DNA from 3 places in the Clostridium celatum genome. Region 2 is predicted to be linked to each of the others. Evidence: riboswitches for the same ligand, from Rfam matches in the RefSeq annotation. Region 2 holds a riboswitch; each other region holds the start of a gene.
The links. A riboswitch is a leader RNA that binds a small molecule or an ion and turns the genes downstream of it on or off. The one in region 2 is predicted to bind lysine.
Positions count from the first base shown of each region.

Region 1: linked by a shared signal. The riboswitch ahead of LPC13_RS06140 (Na+/H+ antiporter NhaC family protein) and the one ahead of LPC13_RS15455 (aspartate-semialdehyde dehydrogenase) in region 2 are both predicted to bind lysine.
Region 3: linked by a shared signal. The riboswitch ahead of LPC13_RS11270 (APC family permease) and the one ahead of LPC13_RS15455 (aspartate-semialdehyde dehydrogenase) in region 2 are both predicted to bind lysine.

Region 1 is NZ_JAJKGM010000009.1:68,754-75,129, reverse strand. It holds gene LPC13_RS06145 (FUSC family protein) at 1-167, shown strand, start outside; gene LPC13_RS06140 (Na+/H+ antiporter NhaC family protein) at 304-2,049, opposite strand; lysine riboswitch at 2,176-2,351, opposite strand; gene LPC13_RS06135 (aminopeptidase P family protein) at 2,440-3,693, opposite strand; gene LPC13_RS06130 (ACT domain-containing protein) at 3,715-4,149, opposite strand; gene LPC13_RS06125 (spore maturation protein) at 4,515-5,039, opposite strand; gene LPC13_RS06120 (nucleoside recognition domain-containing protein) at 5,051-5,626, opposite strand; gene LPC13_RS06115 (hypothetical protein) at 5,747-5,932, shown strand; gene LPC13_RS06110 (LacI family DNA-binding transcriptional regulator) at 6,214-6,376, opposite strand, start outside.
Region 2 is NZ_JAJKGM010000055.1:894-7,269, reverse strand. It holds gene ytxC (putative sporulation protein YtxC) at 1-259, opposite strand, end outside; gene LPC13_RS15475 (DUF6873 family GME fold protein) at 547-1,248, shown strand; gene hslO (Hsp33 family molecular chaperone HslO) at 1,462-2,346, opposite strand; gene LPC13_RS15465 (class I SAM-dependent DNA methyltransferase) at 2,350-3,102, opposite strand; gene LPC13_RS15460 (small, acid-soluble spore protein, alpha/beta type) at 3,222-3,473, opposite strand; lysine riboswitch at 3,649-3,821, shown strand; gene LPC13_RS15455 (aspartate-semialdehyde dehydrogenase) at 3,918-4,907, shown strand; gene dapA (4-hydroxy-tetrahydrodipicolinate synthase) at 4,926-5,801, shown strand; gene dapB (4-hydroxy-tetrahydrodipicolinate reductase) at 5,813-6,376, shown strand, end outside.
Region 3 is NZ_JAJKGM010000026.1:20,048-26,423, reverse strand. It holds gene LPC13_RS11285 (zinc-ribbon domain-containing protein) at 1-91, opposite strand, end outside; gene LPC13_RS11280 (AI-2E family transporter) at 237-1,415, opposite strand; gene LPC13_RS11275 (SGNH/GDSL hydrolase family protein) at 1,511-2,194, opposite strand; gene LPC13_RS11270 (APC family permease) at 2,335-3,654, opposite strand; lysine riboswitch at 3,731-3,905, opposite strand; gene LPC13_RS11265 (hypothetical protein) at 4,197-5,708, shown strand; gene LPC13_RS11260 (radical SAM/SPASM domain-containing protein) at 5,917-6,376, opposite strand, start outside.

The sequences.
Region 1 (6,376 bases), on a different contig from region 2:
GACCTGGTGCAATAAATATTACTTGTATAGCATTTTTAGGAGTAACTACAGCTCATGCTTATAGTGATCCTTTATTTTATGCTACAAATAGAATTATAGAAACTTTATTTGGAATAGTCATTTCAATATTAGTAAATAAACTTATAACACCCCCACCACATAAATAATTAGTAATTAATAAAAAACTAATTAGTATTTCTAACTGAAAAAGGTTGTGCTTTTGCACAACCTTTTTTTATAGCCCTTTTTATTTATTTTTCTTATTGCTTCAGCGTTATTCAACCTTTTAACGAATACTTAATTTTAATTTACATTAAGTACATTATCTTCTACAGGCGTAGCTTCCTCAACCTTTTTACCGAATATTTGCACCCCTACAAAAACTGCTAATATTGCTACTGGTAATACTATATATATTGGTAATCCAAATCCAGCTGGAATATATCCAAATAATATTGTAATTACTGCTACAAATAAAGAATACCAAATTTGAGTTTTAACATGCTCAATATGGTTGCATCCTGCACCCATTGATGAAAGTATTGTTGTATCTGATATTGGCGAGCAGTGATCTCCAAATATTGCTCCAGTTAATACCGCACTTGTACTAACAATTACAAATGACATTTCTGGATTTATTGAATATGCTAATGGCACTGCAAGTGGCATTAAAATCCCCATTGTTCCATATGCAGTTCCTGTTGCAAATGATATTACTGCACCTAATATAAATATTAAACTTGGTAGTAAAAAATATGGAATTGATCCTGATAATAAAGTTACTAAGTATTTAGCTGTACCTAATTCTTTTATAACTGAACTTAATGACCAAGCTAATATAAGAATTACTCCTGTAATTAATAATCCCTTCATACCATCAACCCAAACTTCAATAGCCTCACCAATTGTAAATATCTTTTTACAAACTGCCATTATTATAGCAACTATACTGGCAAGTAATGCTGATTGGAATAATGCCACTGATGCATCTGATGCGCTAAATGCCTGCTTTATAGCTTCAAAGGATGCTGGTGAATTAGTCATTAAATTAATAAGTTCAACATCTTCTCCACCCATTATTGCTGTATATCCACTATAGTAAAATGCTGCGATTGCCGCTACTATTAGAACTCCTATTGGAATTATTGCATTCCATATGCTTAATTGCACCCCTTCTTTAGGTTGCATTTCATCTTCTCCTTGAAGATTATCTACTGCAACTTCAGCTCCAATTTTTTGTCCATTTCTAGCTGCCATCTCGGCTTTTCTCATTGGTCCAAATTCTTTTAATAAAACTGCTGTTATAACTATAAATGCTAATATTAATATGTTATAAAATCTATATGGAATTGTTTGAAGAAATACTCCAAAAGCATCTGCTTGTACACCAATTCCTGTGAAAGCATCATTAATTAAACCAACTTCTAACCCTATCCAAGTAGAAATTATTGCAAGCCCTGCAATTGGAGCTGCTGTAGCATCTATAATAAATGCTAATCTTTCTCTAGAAATTTTCATTTTATCTGCAACTGGTCTCATTATTGGTCCAACAATTAACGCATTTGCATAATCATCAAAGAATACACATATTCCCATAAGCCAAGTAATTAATTGAGTACCTTTTGCTGTTTTAGCTCTTTTAGCTAAAGCTTCTGCTATAGCTTTTGCTCCTCCCATCTTAGCAACAAGATTTATAACACCACCAATTACTAAAACTTGAAGTATAATACCTGCATTCCAAGGATCAGCCAAAGAGTTTAATGCCCTATCTATAAAATCTAAAAATGATTGTATCAATGCACTAAAGACATTAAATCCTGTTAAATTTAATAAAAATCCTCCTGATAAGATACCTATAAACAACGAAACTACAACGTTTTTCGTTATAAATGCCAATACTATTGCAACTATTGGTGGTATTAATGTTAATAATCCAAACTTTTCTGAGTTCACCGTAGCTGAATCTATTTCAGCTGCAAATGCAAGTGTAGTTGATAAAACAAACACTAGCATGGTAAGTAGTAATACTCTGTAACTTCTTTTTTTCATTTTTATTCCCCCTTATTTCTATTTAAAAGCGAATAACAAGGGTACCCCAAACTAACCCAATAAAAAAGACCTTGAGTTAACACTCAAGGTCTTGATATACACTAAAAAAGTATAAAAATACAAGTCTCAAATGATAGCTCACCACAAAATATTTTGTGACAGTAGTACATATATTTTATGCACTCCCAGCTATACAACCTTAAAGCATCGGTTGTACGCTTCGGCGATAATTCCTTTCATATTGAATCATAGTGCTTTCCTCATCAATAATACTATTAATTAATCGCGCCTCTACCCTAATTTATTCACTTTTGTTACTTATTGATTAAATTATACAGTTTATTCTATTGTTTTTCAATACCATTTTATAACTTTTTTTCTTTTTTATTCTTAAAATTCTTTATTCATAAACTTTTCAATGTCTTCAACAGATTTTATTATATCCTTAGATAAGTTTATATTACCATCCTCTGTAACTAATATATCATCCTCAATTCTAATTCCAATACACTCTTCTTCTATATAAATTCCTGGTTCTACAGTAAACACTACTCCTGGAACAAAAGTTATATTTCTATGAGGTGTTTCAATATCGTGAGTATCCATTCCAAGACTATGACCTATACTATGATAATAATATTTTCTTACATCCTTTTTATCTTCAATAAGTCCTAACTTAATACATTCTTCAGCTATTAGTTCTGTTGCTTTATCATTAATTTCTTTGTATTTAACACCTGGCTTTATTAAGCTAATAATTTCTTCATTTACTCTTAAAACTGCATTATAAACTTCTTTTTGTCTTTCTGTAAACTTACCATTAACCGGGAATGTTCTCGAAATATCTGCATTATAGCAATTATATTGTGCACCTAAATCGAAAAGAATTAAATCATCATTCTTAAGTTCAGTATTATTATCTACATAATGAAGTATTGTTGCATTTTTTCCAGCTGCCGCAATAGTTGTAAATGCTAAATCATTTACCCCTTTAGTTTTGCAATTAAAATCAAAATATGCTTCTAACTCATATTCCTTTATTCCTGCTTTAGCCTCTTTCATTAATAATTCAATACCACTTTTAGTTATTTCAATAGCTTTTTTTATATTTTCAACTTCTTTTTCTGATTTAACTAATCTACATTCACCAATAATGCTATAAATATTATTAACTCTTACCTGAGGATATTTACTTACTACTTTTTGTGCGTATTTATGAGATATTGTATCGTCACTATTTGCACTAAGTCTATCTAAATCTAAATATAAATTTATCTCTTCCTTCATTGTTAAAAGCCTATGTATTTCATTTTCGAATTGGCTTTTAAACTTTACTTCCTCAACTTCAGCAAGTGAAATCGCCTCATCCTTACGTATACTTTTACCAACCCACTTTTCTAGTTCTTCATCAATATCTTTAATAAAAAGACATGAATTCTTAACTCCTTTTAATTTCGACATGACTAAAACATGTTCTTCTTCTTTTATTCCTGTTAAATAATAAAAATTTCTATTTGGTGTAAATGGATAGCTCTCATCTCCAGTCTTTTTAGGTGCCTTTCCTGCAAATAAAACAACTATTGAATTATCCTTTATTTTTTCTAATACATTTTCTCTGTTAATCTTATACATATTTTTATCCATAGCCCTATCTCCTCTTAAAATTTATTCTGCTGCTAATAATTTTACACTTCTTACATTTGGTAACGAATTTAATCTTGCTGCTAATTGGCTTATACTTTTTTCCATATGTGAAATATCAATAGTTACTGTAACATTTGCACATAAGTTTATTGGAATATCTTGATTTATTGTTAGTATATTACCTTTATAGAAAGCTATACAGTCCAATACTTTAGATAAGGTTCCTGATTTATGTGACATCAAAACTATTAATGTTACCTTTTTTGACTTCATTTCTTCTGCCATTGGAAAAATATCATCTTTATATTTATAATACGTACTTCTACTTATCCCTACAGTCCTAATAGCCTCACTAACATCTTTAGATTTTCCAAGCGAAATAATTTCCTTCACTTCTATTACCTTTTTAAATATCTCTGGTAATGATTTTTCATTTACAATATAAAACTTCTCCATCCCCATAATCATTCTCCATTCGATTCTTTTAGTAATATTATACAACCAAAATTTACACCTTACCAATAAAAATTTACATATTACTCTTTTAATGTAAATAGAGTTGTATTACGAATAACCGTGATGTCAAAAAATTTTATATATTACCTTGAGAAATTATTATAATTTTACTGTACCATAAAATCTTGATTAGATTTTATAGAACAAAATATTAGCTTACATATTTTATTCTATAATAGTTAAAAAGTTAATTAAAAAAGTAATGATATAACTGAAAAGAATACATATGATAAACCTTAGAATTTAATTCTTAGTGAAATCATATCAATTTTGGGAATGTCACATCATCACTTTTTCGTTTAACTTTAAAGTATCATTATTTTTACCATTAGGATTGCCATAATTATTGCTGTCATATCTGCCATTACTGCTGCCCATACTGTATGCCTCGTTTTTTTAATTTTAACTGCACCAAAGTATACTGTTACAGTATAAAATATTGTTTCCGTTGTTCCCATTATTACAGATGAAATTAATCCTATTGCTGTATCTGGCCCATAATTTTTTAATATATCTGTAAATATCCCCATAGCTCCACTACCAGAAAGTGGTTTTATTAAAACTAAAGGAACAACTTCTTTAGGTAGGTCTATCAATTTACAAATAGGTGAAATTGCATTGTTTAACATATCTAAAAGCTTAGCCTCTCTAAAAATATGCACAGCTATAATCATAGCTAAAAGATACGGAAAAATATTAACACATACTTTTAATCCATCTTTTGCTCCTTCTATAAACCAATCATATACTTTTCTACCTTTTATCATTCCATAAGTAATAATAATTAAAACAATTATAGGAATAATACTTTTGGTCAAATATGCAAACATTTCCTTTCCTCCTAAAAATATCTTTGAAGTATTTTACAACATATTACTCCTACTATTGCCGCTACACCAGTTGAAATTATAGCAGGAAGAATTATAATTCCTGGATTTGTAGATCCTGCTGCTGCTCTTATTGATATAACCGTTGAAGGAACTAACTGTATACATGCCGCATTTAAAACTAAAAATAATGCCATATCATTTGATGCTCTACCTTTTTCATTATTTAATCTATCCATTTCCTCCATTGCCTTAATTCCAAAAGGAGTTGCAGCATTTCCAAGTCCCATCATATTAGCTGTAATATTCATAACAATCGATCCTAATGCCTTTTCATCTTTAGCAGCTTCCTTAAAGATTAGTTTTAATATCGGTTTCATTAATTTTGCTAATTTTTCTGTAAATCCGCTTTTTTCAGCTACCTTCATCACTCCACACCAAAAGCACATAAGTCCAACAAGACTAATTATAAAAGTAACAGTTGAATCAATAGATGTAAGTATGGATTGAGAAATCGCCTCTCCATTTCCAGTAAAAATACCAACTACTAGTCCTAAAAACACCATTATAAACCATATGTAATTAATCATATAATCTCTCCCCACTATTTTTTTACTTTACAATATATGCCTTGCAACACGTATTTATTAGTGTTACCATAAATATAGTACTATTTAGTTTTTACTACCTATGTGAAGGGAGACTCACCAATGAAAGAATCAAACTTAAAGTTAGCACAAAAAGATATTGATGAAGCATTAAAAGCTGTAGAAGATATGGAAAACTGTATCAATGATGGTAGCCATGAAAATTACATATTAAAAGAAAAGTTTATGACTTTATCTGAAAAAGTTCAAAAATTAGAGAACTTACTTAAAACAGAAGGAATACTATAAAATGTATACAAAAAAGAGGATAGTTAACTATCCTCTTATTTTTTAATTTTTACCAATCTAGCAATCATTCACTCTATTTGATAACCTTAACAAACTTACTTACCCTAATTCTCAAATTCCCAAATTCCCAATATATTACCTATACCTAATTGAATGTGTACCCATTTCTAAACAATCGCCACTGGTAAACGTTATCAAATCATAATGCCATTATATCATATTTTTTCTATTATTTCAAACTTTTTTGCATAAAATAAAAAAACAGCTAATTAGCTGTTTTCTTATTTACAACTTTCTCTTTGTATTAGCTTATAATCTAATACATATTGATCCTGTTCTAAAGGTTTATTATTTAACATTTTAATAAGCATTCTCATAGCTACTGATCCCATGTCATAGCTAGGTTGCTTTACTGTTGTTAACTTAGGATAAAAATATGATGCA
Region 2 (6,376 bases):
AAAAATTAAATAGTTCTTTTTTTCTATATTGTTCTATAACTACATTATAAAGTATATTACTTATATATAAATATATCATTTTCTTTACTTTTTCATTATAACATTCTTCATTGCACATAATTTTAATCAAATGTGTACTACCTTCACCACTTTCTACAAGACCAATAGTAATATCTTTTTTCTTTAATATTTCCCTAAGTTCTTGTAGTTCCTTGACTAAGTCTAAGTCATTATTATGCACTAATTTCATAACTAGCATGGATTTCACTCCTTTCTTAATATTAGTATGTATTAAAAAATTATCTATATACTTAAAATTTATATGTATTAAAAAATTTGTATATTGATTTTTTAATAAAATTTATTTATCTTATATTTAAGGTATTAATAATGAAATACCTATTGAAATTTACTCACAAGTATAAGCTTGTCTAACTAAATCAAAGATTTAGAAACGTACATATGAAACACCTATTCACATTCGTTCATAGGTGTAAGTTCGTTTGACTAAATCGAAGATTTAGAAACTTACTTAAGGAGATAAAAATGATTTGTTTTGTTGATTACAGAATAAGTGATGAAGAATTACTGTCTTTAAAAAATTTAAATTTTGATATAATAAAGATTCCAAAAGATCACAATCTTTATTCAGCTATTGATGGTCATGTTGATATTCAATTAAATATATTAAATAAATCTAAAAAGGAAATTATAATAAATAAAAATCTTCCTCAAAATTTTAAAGATATTCTAACTGAAAAAAATATAAATTTTATAGAAGCTTCGTCTAGACTATCACATAAATATCCTAATAATATTTCCCTTAACGCCTACATTACTGAAAATTATCTTGTCCACAATTTAAAATTTACCGATGAGATTATATTAAATCATTCAAGGGATAAAAAATTAATAAATATAAAACAAGGTTATAGCAAATGTTCTATACTTCCTATTAGAGAAAATGTAATTATAACTAATGATAATGGTATATATAAGACTTTATTATCTGAGGATTTTGAAATTTTATATTTACCTTTTGGCGATATAATTTTACCAGGCTTAAACTATGGATTTATAGGTGGTGTAGGTGGAATGATCAACGATAATACTATGGCCTTCTTTGGTTCATTAGAGCACTACTCCTTTGGTGAAGAAATTAAAAAATTTCTTTACAAGTATGATGTAAAACCTATTTATCTAAATGATGGAAAGCTAGTAGATAGAGGAAGTTTATTTGTTTTATAACCTCTTATATAATACGTTCTGCGACTTTGATTGTTGATTAAGTATTTAAGCTTTATGTGCTTTTTATGATAAAAATTATAAACTTTTTTATTACATTTTTTTATTTTATATTCTCTATTAATTCATCAAACTTTTATTTAATTTTAACTTATACACCTATATAATAATAAAAAGGAAGTTTTTTTATTAAAACTTCCTTTTTATTATTATAATTTATTTGTTCATTTGGCTTAACATTTCACCAATTTCCTCAGATGTAAAAACATAAGTCTTATTGCAGAAATGGCATTTTAACTCTTCATTTTTTCCTTCTTCATATATTTCTTTTAAATCTTTTTCCCCAATAGATATTAAAGCCTTTTCTACCTTTTCTCTTGAACAATTACAGCTAAATTCTGGTTTCATTTCTTCTAATATTTTAAGATCCATATCTCCAAAGATATAATCTAAGATATCATCCATTGTTTTCCCTTCATTCAACATTGTTGTTAAAGATGGTATTTCTTCCAATCTATATGTTATGATATCTGCTAAAAACTCATCTGCACCTGGTAACATTTGAATTATAAATCCACCTGCAACTTTTATTGAATAATCAGTATCTACTAAAACTCCAAGTGATACTGCTGATGGAGTTTGTTCTGAAACTGTAAAATAATAAGCTAAATCTTCTGCTACTTCTCCTGAATGTATTGGAACTTGACCTACATATGGATCCTTCAGTCCTAGATCTTTTATAACCATTAAGTTACCATTTTTACCTATATATCCACCAACATCAAGTTTACCATTTGCATTAAGTGGTAAATCACCATATGGATTTCCTATATATCCTTTTACCTTTGCACCTTCATAAGCTGTAACTACTACACCTTCAGCATCTCCGCCACCATTTATTCTTAAAGTCATAACTTCATTTTCAGACTTTAATGTTGCTCCAAGTAGCGCTCCTGCAGTTAACATTCTTCCTAGTGCAGCTGCTGCAACCGGTGTACATTCATGTATAGATCTAGCTGTATCTACTAACTCTGTTGTTGTCCCAGCTATTATTCTTACCATTCCATCCTTAGCCACTGCTCTAATAATTTTATCGCTCATTAATTAATCCTCCATTAACATTTTCTTTTTTACTACATATACAATTCTTTCACTATTTGCTTGTACATCATTTTTTGTATAACCTTCAAATTTATTTATAACTTCTAAATTTGCTTCATTTAAATAGTGTTCTATTTCTTGCTCTTTGTATGCTCTTTCAAAGTGTTCCTCTTCAAATCTTTCATAAAGATCCCCATATTTAACAAAGAAAGTTAAGAACATAGATAATATCTCTTCTTCAAAGGAATTTTCCCATGTATAGAAAACTTCTTCTTCACTATATGTATAGATATTATTACCTAAAATTTCTGATAACTTATAATATGAATTTATATCAAAAATAAATAATCCATTATCTTTTAAATGCTCATGTACTCCACAAAAATAATTTTTTAATCCCTCTACATCTGTTATATAATTTGTAGAATCTAAAACAGAGGTAATTAAATCAAATTTTTTATTTAAACTTAAACTAGTCATATCCTGACAAATTATTTTGCCTCTTATTTTATTGCTTTTTAATTTATCAAAAGCTTCATTTAACATATCTTCTGACAAATCTACACCATATATATTTTTAAAATGCTTTGCTATTCTTACAGTAACATTTCCTGTACCACAAGCAATATCAAGATAATCTTCAAAATTTACATTATTTAAATTACAAATTTCTAATATTCGCTCTACCATACTATCATAATTAATATCTTCGTTTATTAATTCATCATAAATTTTAGCAAATTCTCCATAAGCCATGATATCCCCCCTTACAGTATTTTTAATTCAAATTTAATTAACTATTCTACACAAAATAACATCGATATATAAATTTCTAACATTTATATTACTATGTAATTGAGACTTTAGTCAATCCATTATTTTCTTCCTAGAATTTGATCATTTGTAGGAAGCTTTAATTCTTTTTTTCTACGTGTCATTATTCCTCCTATTCGTCCTGTTTCTTCTGCTGTTAACCCACCCCATCCATACTCATCAACTTTATCTCTTAATCCTAATTCTTCAGCTATTTCATATTTAATTTTCTCTCTAAGCAATTCTTGTTCATTTAATTGTTTATTTGTTTTAATTTTTGATTTTATTATTTTCTTTAGTGGTGTTTTACTCATTATATTTCCCCCTATAAATTTTATATTTAATATTTTCTCCTATAAATATCTATTTATTCATCATATTATTTGTTTCAAAGCACTAAATATTTCATATAATAAATCAGATACGTTTTTTCTATTTTTTACCTTGATAATTTAATGCATAAAAGGTATAATTTAGATAATTAAATAATATTTAGATAGAGGTGCGGTACTTAAGAGTACTACTAAGGATTTAAGCATGTTAAATTAGTATGAAAGGATTTATCGCCGAAGCATATAACAAAAGCTTTAATGTTATATAGCTGGAAGTATGTATAATATGCATATTTCTGTCACATTATTATGTGATGAGCTATCATTTAAGGAAATTTTTATTAAGTTAAATTATACCTTGAGTGCTATGCTCAAGGTATTTTTTTATATAAAAGTATTAAATTTAACAAAGGGGGTTGCTATACAATGTATAATATAGCAATAGTTGGGGCTACAGGAAATGTAGGTAGAAAATTTTTAGAAATATTAGAAGAAAGAAACTTTCCTATTGAAAATCTTTATCTTTTTGCATCAAAAAGATCTCATGGTTCATATTTACCTTTTAAAGGACAAGATTATTTAGTTGAAGAAACATGTGAAGATAATATAAAAAATAAAAAAATCGATTTTGCTTTATTTTCCGCTGGTGGAGATACAAGTTTAAAATATGCTCCTATCTTTGCATCTTATGGTGCTATTGTAATTGATAACTCTAGTGCCTGGAGAATGAATAAAGAAGTGCCACTGGTTGTTCCTGAAGTAAATCCTGAAGATTTAAAATTGCATAAAGGAATAATAGCTAATCCAAATTGCTCAACAATTCAAGCTATGGTACCACTTAAAGTTCTAATTGACAATTATGGAATTAAAAGAATAGTATATTCAACTTATCAAGCAGTTTCTGGTGCTGGTATGCAAGGTATAAAAGATTTAGAAGATGGTTTAAAAGGTATTTCACCAAAAAAATTTCCTTATCCAATAGCAGGTAACTGTCTTCCTCATATTGATGTCTTCTTAGATAATGGTTATACCAAAGAAGAAATGAAAATGATTGAAGAAACAAGAAAAATACTTCATTCACCTAATTTAAAAATAACAGCAACTACTGTAAGAGTACCTGTTTTAAATAGTCATAGTGAAAGTATAAATGTTGAACTTGAAAAATCCTTTAATATTGAAGATATTATAACACTTTTTGAAGAAACTAAGGGGTTAACTGTATATGATAATACTAAAGAATTAAAATATCCTACGGCACTTGATGTAAATGGAAAAGATGATGTCTATGTAGGAAGAATAAGACGTGATTTTAGTGTTGATAATGGTTTAAACCTTTGGGTTGTCGCTGATAACATAAGAAAAGGTGCTGCACTAAATGCAGTTCAAATTGCTGAATATCTAATTAATAACAAATAATTTTTAGGAGGATATATTATGTCTATTTTTACAGGTTCTGGTGTAGCTATAATTACACCATTTACTAAAAGTGGTGTAGATTTTGATAAATTAAAAGAATTATTAGAATGGCATATTAAAGAAGGTACAGATGCAATAGTAATTTGTGGGACTACTGGTGAAGCTACTACAATGACAGAAAGTGAAAAAAAAGAAACTATTAAATTTACTGTAGATGTAGTTAATAAAAGAATTCCTGTAATCGCTGGTACTGGTGGCAATAATACACTATCAGCTATTACAATGAGTAAGTATGCTGAATCTGTTGGTGTTGATGGTTTATTATTAATAACTCCTTATTATAATAAAACCAATGACGAAGGATTATTTATGCATTTTAAGGAAGTAAATGATGTTGTTAATACTCCTATTATTCTATATAACGTTCCAAGTAGAACTAATATGAATATTACGCCAAACATGCTATTAAAATTAAGTAAATTAAAAAATGTCATTGCAATTAAAGAAGCTAGTGGAAACTTTAGTCAAATTGCTAAAATGAAATCTATTTGTCCGGATATAGATATATATTCAGGTAATGATGATCAAATTGTTCCTTTATTATCACTTGGAGGTATTGGTGTAATTTCTGTAGCTGCTAATATAATTCCTAAAGTAATTCATGATATGGTGTCTTCATATTTAAATGGAGATACTGAAAAAGCAACTACTTTACAATTAAATTATCTTCAACTAATAAATGATTTATTTATAGAAACAAATCCTATTCCTATTAAAACAGCTCTTAATATAATAGGGAAAGATGTAGGAAATTTGAGATTACCATTATATAAAATGAATGATTCTAATAAAGAAATATTAATAAACACATTAAAAAAATATAATTTGATATAAGGGAGTTAGTTATGGTTAAAATACTTTTAAGCGGTTGTTGTGGAAAAATGGGTACTGTGATAAGAAATGTTATAAATGAATTTCCAAATTTAAAAATAGAAGCAGGTATAGATAAATTTCCTAAAGAAATAGGAATTCCTGTTTTTAAAAACCCATTAGATGTAGATATTGAATATGATGTTTTACTAGATTTTTCTCGTTCTGATGCATTATACGATTTAATAGAATTAACAAAGTTAACCCAAAAACCTATTGTGTTATGTTCTACTGGATATACTGATAAAGATTTGAATTATATAAAAGATGCTAGTACTACTCTTCCTATATTTAAATCTGCTAATATGTCTCTAGGTGTTAATCTTATTAATTCTTTGCTAAAAAAAATTACTCCTTTATTGTATGGTAATTATGATATAGAAATAATAGAAAAACATCATAATCAAAAAGTAGATGCTCCTAGTGGTACCGCCTTATTATTAGCAGATAGTATCCGTGATTCTATTAAAGAAGAAACTAATTATATAAATGGACGTCATGGACAAAAGAAAAGAGAAAAAAATGAAATTGGAATTCAT
Region 3 (6,376 bases), on a different contig from region 2:
CGAAACCTTTTTCCTTGTAGAATTCTTGTTCTCCTTCTGTGAAAACAAATTCTGTTCCACAATCTCTACATGTTAATGTTTTTTCTGACATTGCAATTCCTCCATATCCGATGAAAGGTTACCCAAAATAATAAACAAAGATAACTTAAAATACTTAGTTCTTATTTTATTCCTTTCGTGCTTTACATATAGTATTATTAGCACTATTTAAAATAATATACATGTTTTTATACTTTTTATTTAATAAATTTTTTACCATACTCTTCAGTTTCTATAGGTAATCCCTTCTTAGCAAGTTTATCTTCTATTAACTCTTTTATTATTGAATAGAATATTGCAAATAACGGAACACCTATAACCATTCCAGCAAAGCCCATAAATTTAGTTGCAACAAGTAGTGAGAATAATATCCAAAATGCTGATATTCCAATAGAATCTCCAAGAATCTTAGGTCCTATTATATTACCATCTATTTGTTGTATAACTACTATTATTAAAATGAACCATAAAGCTTGTATTGGAGAAACAAATAAAATTATAATAGCTGCAGGAATTCCTCCGATAAATGGTCCAAAGAAAGGAATTATATTAGTAACACCAACAATTACAGAAATAAGTAATATATATGGCATTTTAAATATAGTTAATATTACAAATGTTAATATTCCTATTATAAATGAGTCTAATATCTTACCACCTAAAAATCTACTAAATGTTCTATTACTTTGAGTAGCAAGTCTTAATATAAATTTTGCCTTACTTTCAGAGAATATTGCACATGTAATTTTTCTTCCTAAAGCCATAAATTTTTCTTTATCTATTAAAATATATATTGAAACTATTATTCCTATTATTATATTTAAAATACTTGAAGTTATAGTAACAACTAAATTTCCTATTACAGGAACCATATTAGTTACTATTGTTATAATATAACTTACCATTTCATCAAACTTATTTGATAAAAGATTTAAATACTCAGGTTGCAAATTTAAATTTTGCATAAGATCGTTAACAAAGTTGCTTGCATCATTAACATATTGAGGTATATTATTTGCAAGACCTACTATACTTTCTACTAATTGTGGTAAAACAAATTGTATGAATAGGTATGTTATTATTCCTGCTGTAATATATGTAAATACTAATGCTATACCTCTTTTTGCCTTTTCTTTAACATTTTTAAAATATTCATGAGATAAAACCTTCTCCTCATAAAATTTCAAAATAAAATTTAAAATATACGCTAATGTGCCACCTATAATAAATGGTTGCAATGTTCCTATCATGCTACTTATGCTTGCTTTTATTTCACTTATTTGTGACATACCTAAATACAGCAGTATACTTGCACAAATAACAAAAAATGCATAAATTGCTATAGTAGCATATCTATTATTCCAATCTATTTTCATTTTTCTCCTCCATTTACTTTATATTTTTCAAAATATAGTTCATAAACTAATATTTCTTATTTTATCATATTTTTATAACTCTATTTGTTAAAATTTCAAAAATAATTTCTAATTATATTCTTAAATATTAATTTGTGGATAGTATCTGTTGGATGTAACCCATCTCCATTTTCTAAATTCATTAATTCTTCTATAGTTTGTCCTCTATTTTTTAAATACATATTAATGTACTCATAATTATCTATGCACTTTATTCCTTTATATTTACTTACTTCTCTAATAACATTTACAACTTCATTCATTTTATATAAACGATTATCATAATTGTCATCTTGGGCTGTAACTGGATTTGGTGTCATTAATATTATTTTTTTATCTTTTTCTAATAGATTTTCAACAATGCTTATTAGATTGCTATGTAATATTTTCATTCCATTGTTTACCTTTCTATCATTAGCTCCAATCATTAAAATTATTATATTGTCATTTATATCATATAACTTATTTAAATTATCTTTTACTTGACTAGAATTTATTCCACTACATCCATTGTTTATTACTTTACTATATTTAAATCTTTCATTAATATATTTTTTAAAAAGTGATGCCCAGCATTTTTCTCCTAATTGTCTTTTGTAGCAAATACCATCTATATTTATAATTACTTCTCCATTCCTATTATCATCTAAACTCCCTGCTCCTGCTGTAATACTATCTCCTATTAACCTTATAACTATATTATTTTCCATATCTCCCCTTTTTATATCATCATAAAACATAATTTAATTCTTCTCCTACTTTTTATATTTCCATATATTTCTCTTGTATTATAGTATATCTTAATAATTTTTAATATAAAAAAATGGCAAATAACATTAATTATGTTATTTGCCATTTTTACCTATAAATTTATTTTATATTAATCTATCTTATTTTTATGATGATTATATATATATACTGGAATTCCTATTAACATTAATATAAAGCCCCACATTACAGTTTCTGCTCCTGAACCGTATATAGTCCATATTAAATATATAAATGCTAATAGTGGTAATATTGATTTTTTAATAAATAACTTAAAGTTAAATTCTTTTTCTTCTTTAAATGTAAGCATTATTTCTGCAGAAACACTTAAAAGATAAACTGGTAAATATGATAACGTTGCAAGGATAGTTATAAATGTAAATGCATCTACCATCCCTTTTTGGAAATTCATAATCAATAAAATATTAACTAATATAGAACCAAATATTAATGAATTTACAGGAGTGCCTGTTTTTTCACTAATCTTTCCAAAAAACTTAGGGAATACTCCATCTTCACCTGCTGCATAAGCAACTCTAGCTGTTGATAAAAGCCATCCTACTACTGTTCCTAAAATACAAATAACTACTGCAATTGTTAATATCTTTCCAATATTACTTCCTAAAGCATTAGTAAGTATATCAGTAAGTGGTGCTGTACTTTGAGCTAGTGAAACATTATCCATTGCCCCCATACTTGCTATACTTATTGCTAAGTATATAATAGCCGCAATAATCAATCCGTAAATTGTGCTTTTTCTTACATTCTTTTCGGGATCTTTAAGTTCTCCAGCTGTAACTGTTGCACTTTCAAGTCCTATAAATGCCCATAAAGTTGATGTGGCTGCAAGTGGAACTGTACTTAATCCCTTTCCTTCTGGATACATAGGAAATATATTTGCTGAATCAAAATTTAAAAATGCGACTATAACAAATAATGCAAAAAATACTATTTTAAATACTGTTGTAAAAGCCTGAATTTTACCTGCTTTCTTTACTCCTGCTACATTTATAAATGTAAATATCCATAAAATTGAACTTGAGAATATTATTGATACTATTGGATTATTTAGTTGTGGAAATACTGCTGATGCATAACTTGTAACTGCAACTATTATTGCTGCATTTCCAATCCATGAACCATTCCAATAAAGCCACGCACTTAAAAATCCTGCAAAATCCCCAAATGCCTCTTTAGTGTAACAATACGCTCCACCTGTTGATGGATATTTAGTACCCATATTTGCAAATGATATTGCAATAAAAATTGAACCTATTGTAGTTAAAATCCATGCTATTATTGTAGCTCCTGGTCCTGACACTTGAGCAAGTGTTGATGGTAGCATAAATACACCAGAACCAATCATGTTACCGCAAACAAGCATAGTAGCCATGAAAAGGCTAATTTCTCGTTTTAAACTTTTGTTTTCCATTTTTTCCTCCTTAGTTTGGGGTAAAAAAATAAGCCCAAAAGGCTAATCTTTGAGCTTGTACTTACACATAAACAAACACAAAGATAGCTCTCCACAATTATTATTGTGACAGTTTTGCATATATTTTATGCAACCCCAGCATATAGATTTAAAGCATCCTCTATATACTTCGGCAATACTACCTTTTATATTAATTCATCGTGCTTAACTCCATAATATTACTCTTTAATATTGCAACCTCTATCTTTACCCGAATATTTAATTACACTATCAAGTTAAATTTATAATTATTAAAATTTATACTTAATTTCTGTGTTTTTATACATAAATATTCTAACAAATTTTTCTTTAAAGTCAACAATTATAGTAGCTTTTAATATAAATACTTTTTAACATAATATCTAAATAATCTATTTTCATCTACAAAATATCTTATTTTTACTATTATATTTAACATATTGTAACTCCTTAACATATCATACATATAATATATCATAAGTCAACATCCTTTATATATTAAATAACAAAGGAGGAGCCTTTTGATGTATAACTTTAAAAATACTACTCTTACTAATGGTTTTGACAGAAGCAATTTAAATAATGCACAACAAAATAATTATGCATGGTCTATAAGTGAGTTAGACAAATATATTTATATTGGTACTGGACGTAATATCCCATATAATATTTTAAAATCAATTAACTCTTCTATAATTCCTCCTAACTCTATTACTCCTAATCCAGTAGATAATTTACCGGAAATCTGGAGATATCGTAAAAATTGCTCTTTACCTTTGGAAAAAGTATATACTGCCCCTGACTTTACCAATATATCTGGCTTTAGATATATGATTACTCACAAGCCTTTTAATAGAGACACTTTTCTTTATGCAGCTAGTTATGGCGGACCTAATGTTATAGTATTTAAATCTACCAATGGTGTAAACTGGTTTCCATTAACTGATACAGTTCTTAAAGGTACTTCTTCAAGAGCTATGTTAACCCATCTTGGCAAGCTTTATATAGCTACTATTGATGAGGCTAATCCAAGCCCTTATCCTCAACTTTATAGAAGTGTTGATCCTCAATATTATTCATGGGAACCTGTTATAGATAATACAGCACCTAATTTTAATCCTTCTTTAAATCCTTCTGGCTCAATTAGTAATATGGCTATATTCAATAATAAAATTTATGTTGCTACTAGTAGCTCTGACGGTGCTGCTGTTTGGAGAACAAATGGTCCTGAACCAAAATTAAATGACTGGACATTAATAGTAGATAAAGGATTTGGAGATGCAGCTAACAAGTATATCTTAAGTATTGGTGTTTATAAAAATTATCTTTATGTAAGTGGAACTAAACAATTACCACTTGCTTGGTTAATTCCACTTGGTTGTGATATTATAAGAATTTCAAAAACTGATAGATGGGATTTAGTTGTCGGTGGTCCAGCTTTGATTCCTTCTATACCAACAAAAGGTGTTAGAAATAAAAGCTTATCTGGATTATACTCTGGATTTAATAATCCATTTAATGTGTATGCATGGCAAATAAAGCAATATAATGATAAATTATTAATTTCAACCTTTGATGATTCTATAAACATGGAGGTTATTTTAGATACTCTTCTCTACAATAAAATAGAAATTCAAAATTTAATTGGCAAGCTTGCAACTAATACTATTATAAAAATATATAAAAATATTGTTGAATTATTAAATGAATCAAAATATCCATTCGGATTTGATCTTTATGAGTCAACTGATGGTATACACTTTACTCCAGTGTTATTAAACGGATTCTGTAATAAATATAATTATGGAGGTCGTTTATTATATGTAAATTCATCAAATGATCTTTATATCGGAACAGCTAATCCATTCCAAGGTTGTGAAGTTTGGAAGGCTAAGTATGAAGCATGTAGTAATCACTGTCATTCATATCATCATAATTATAGCTATCTTTTTTATATTAGAAAGGAACTAGCTGAAAATTATAACCTTCTAAAAACTTATATGCCAACTATCTTAAAATTTATTAGTAAAAATTAATATTATGACTATGCTGAATTACTAAATTTTATATTAATATATCCTTGTAAAATTATAGTTTTATATTCATCTTAAATATTATTATGTAGAAACATTAAATTTTATTTAGACTAAATCAAAATATTTATAAACTCCTAATTTTGAAATAAGTTTTCGGAATCTATTATTCTTAATTTTGATTTAGCCTCTTTTTCATTATTAATAATTTTTATTTTTTAAATCTAGTTGCATAACCACACTTCTTACATAATTCTTCAACAGCTCTTCTTCTTGAAAAACCATCATAAATATCTCTTGCCCTTTTATCTTCTACTATATCTTTCAGCGACTTTTCAAAAATATTGCCTAAATTTATATTTCCCTCGCTATCTAAACAACATGGAACTACTGTTCCATCTACTAATATTCCAATTTGATTTCTAAGACCATGGCAAAATACTTCTTCTCCTAGACTATCTATTTGAATATCTGGCCATTCAAACTTTTCTGCCATATTTAAATAAACCTTATCTTTTAGTTTAATTCTATTAGTCTCCTGTAATTTTTCACCTATTGAAAAATCTAACTCTAAGTTTTCTTCTAGCATTTTTAGAATATCACTATTAAGGCCATTGGCTCCTTTTAAATCATTGTTATCCATATTCCACAATCTTATGGCACAAATTATA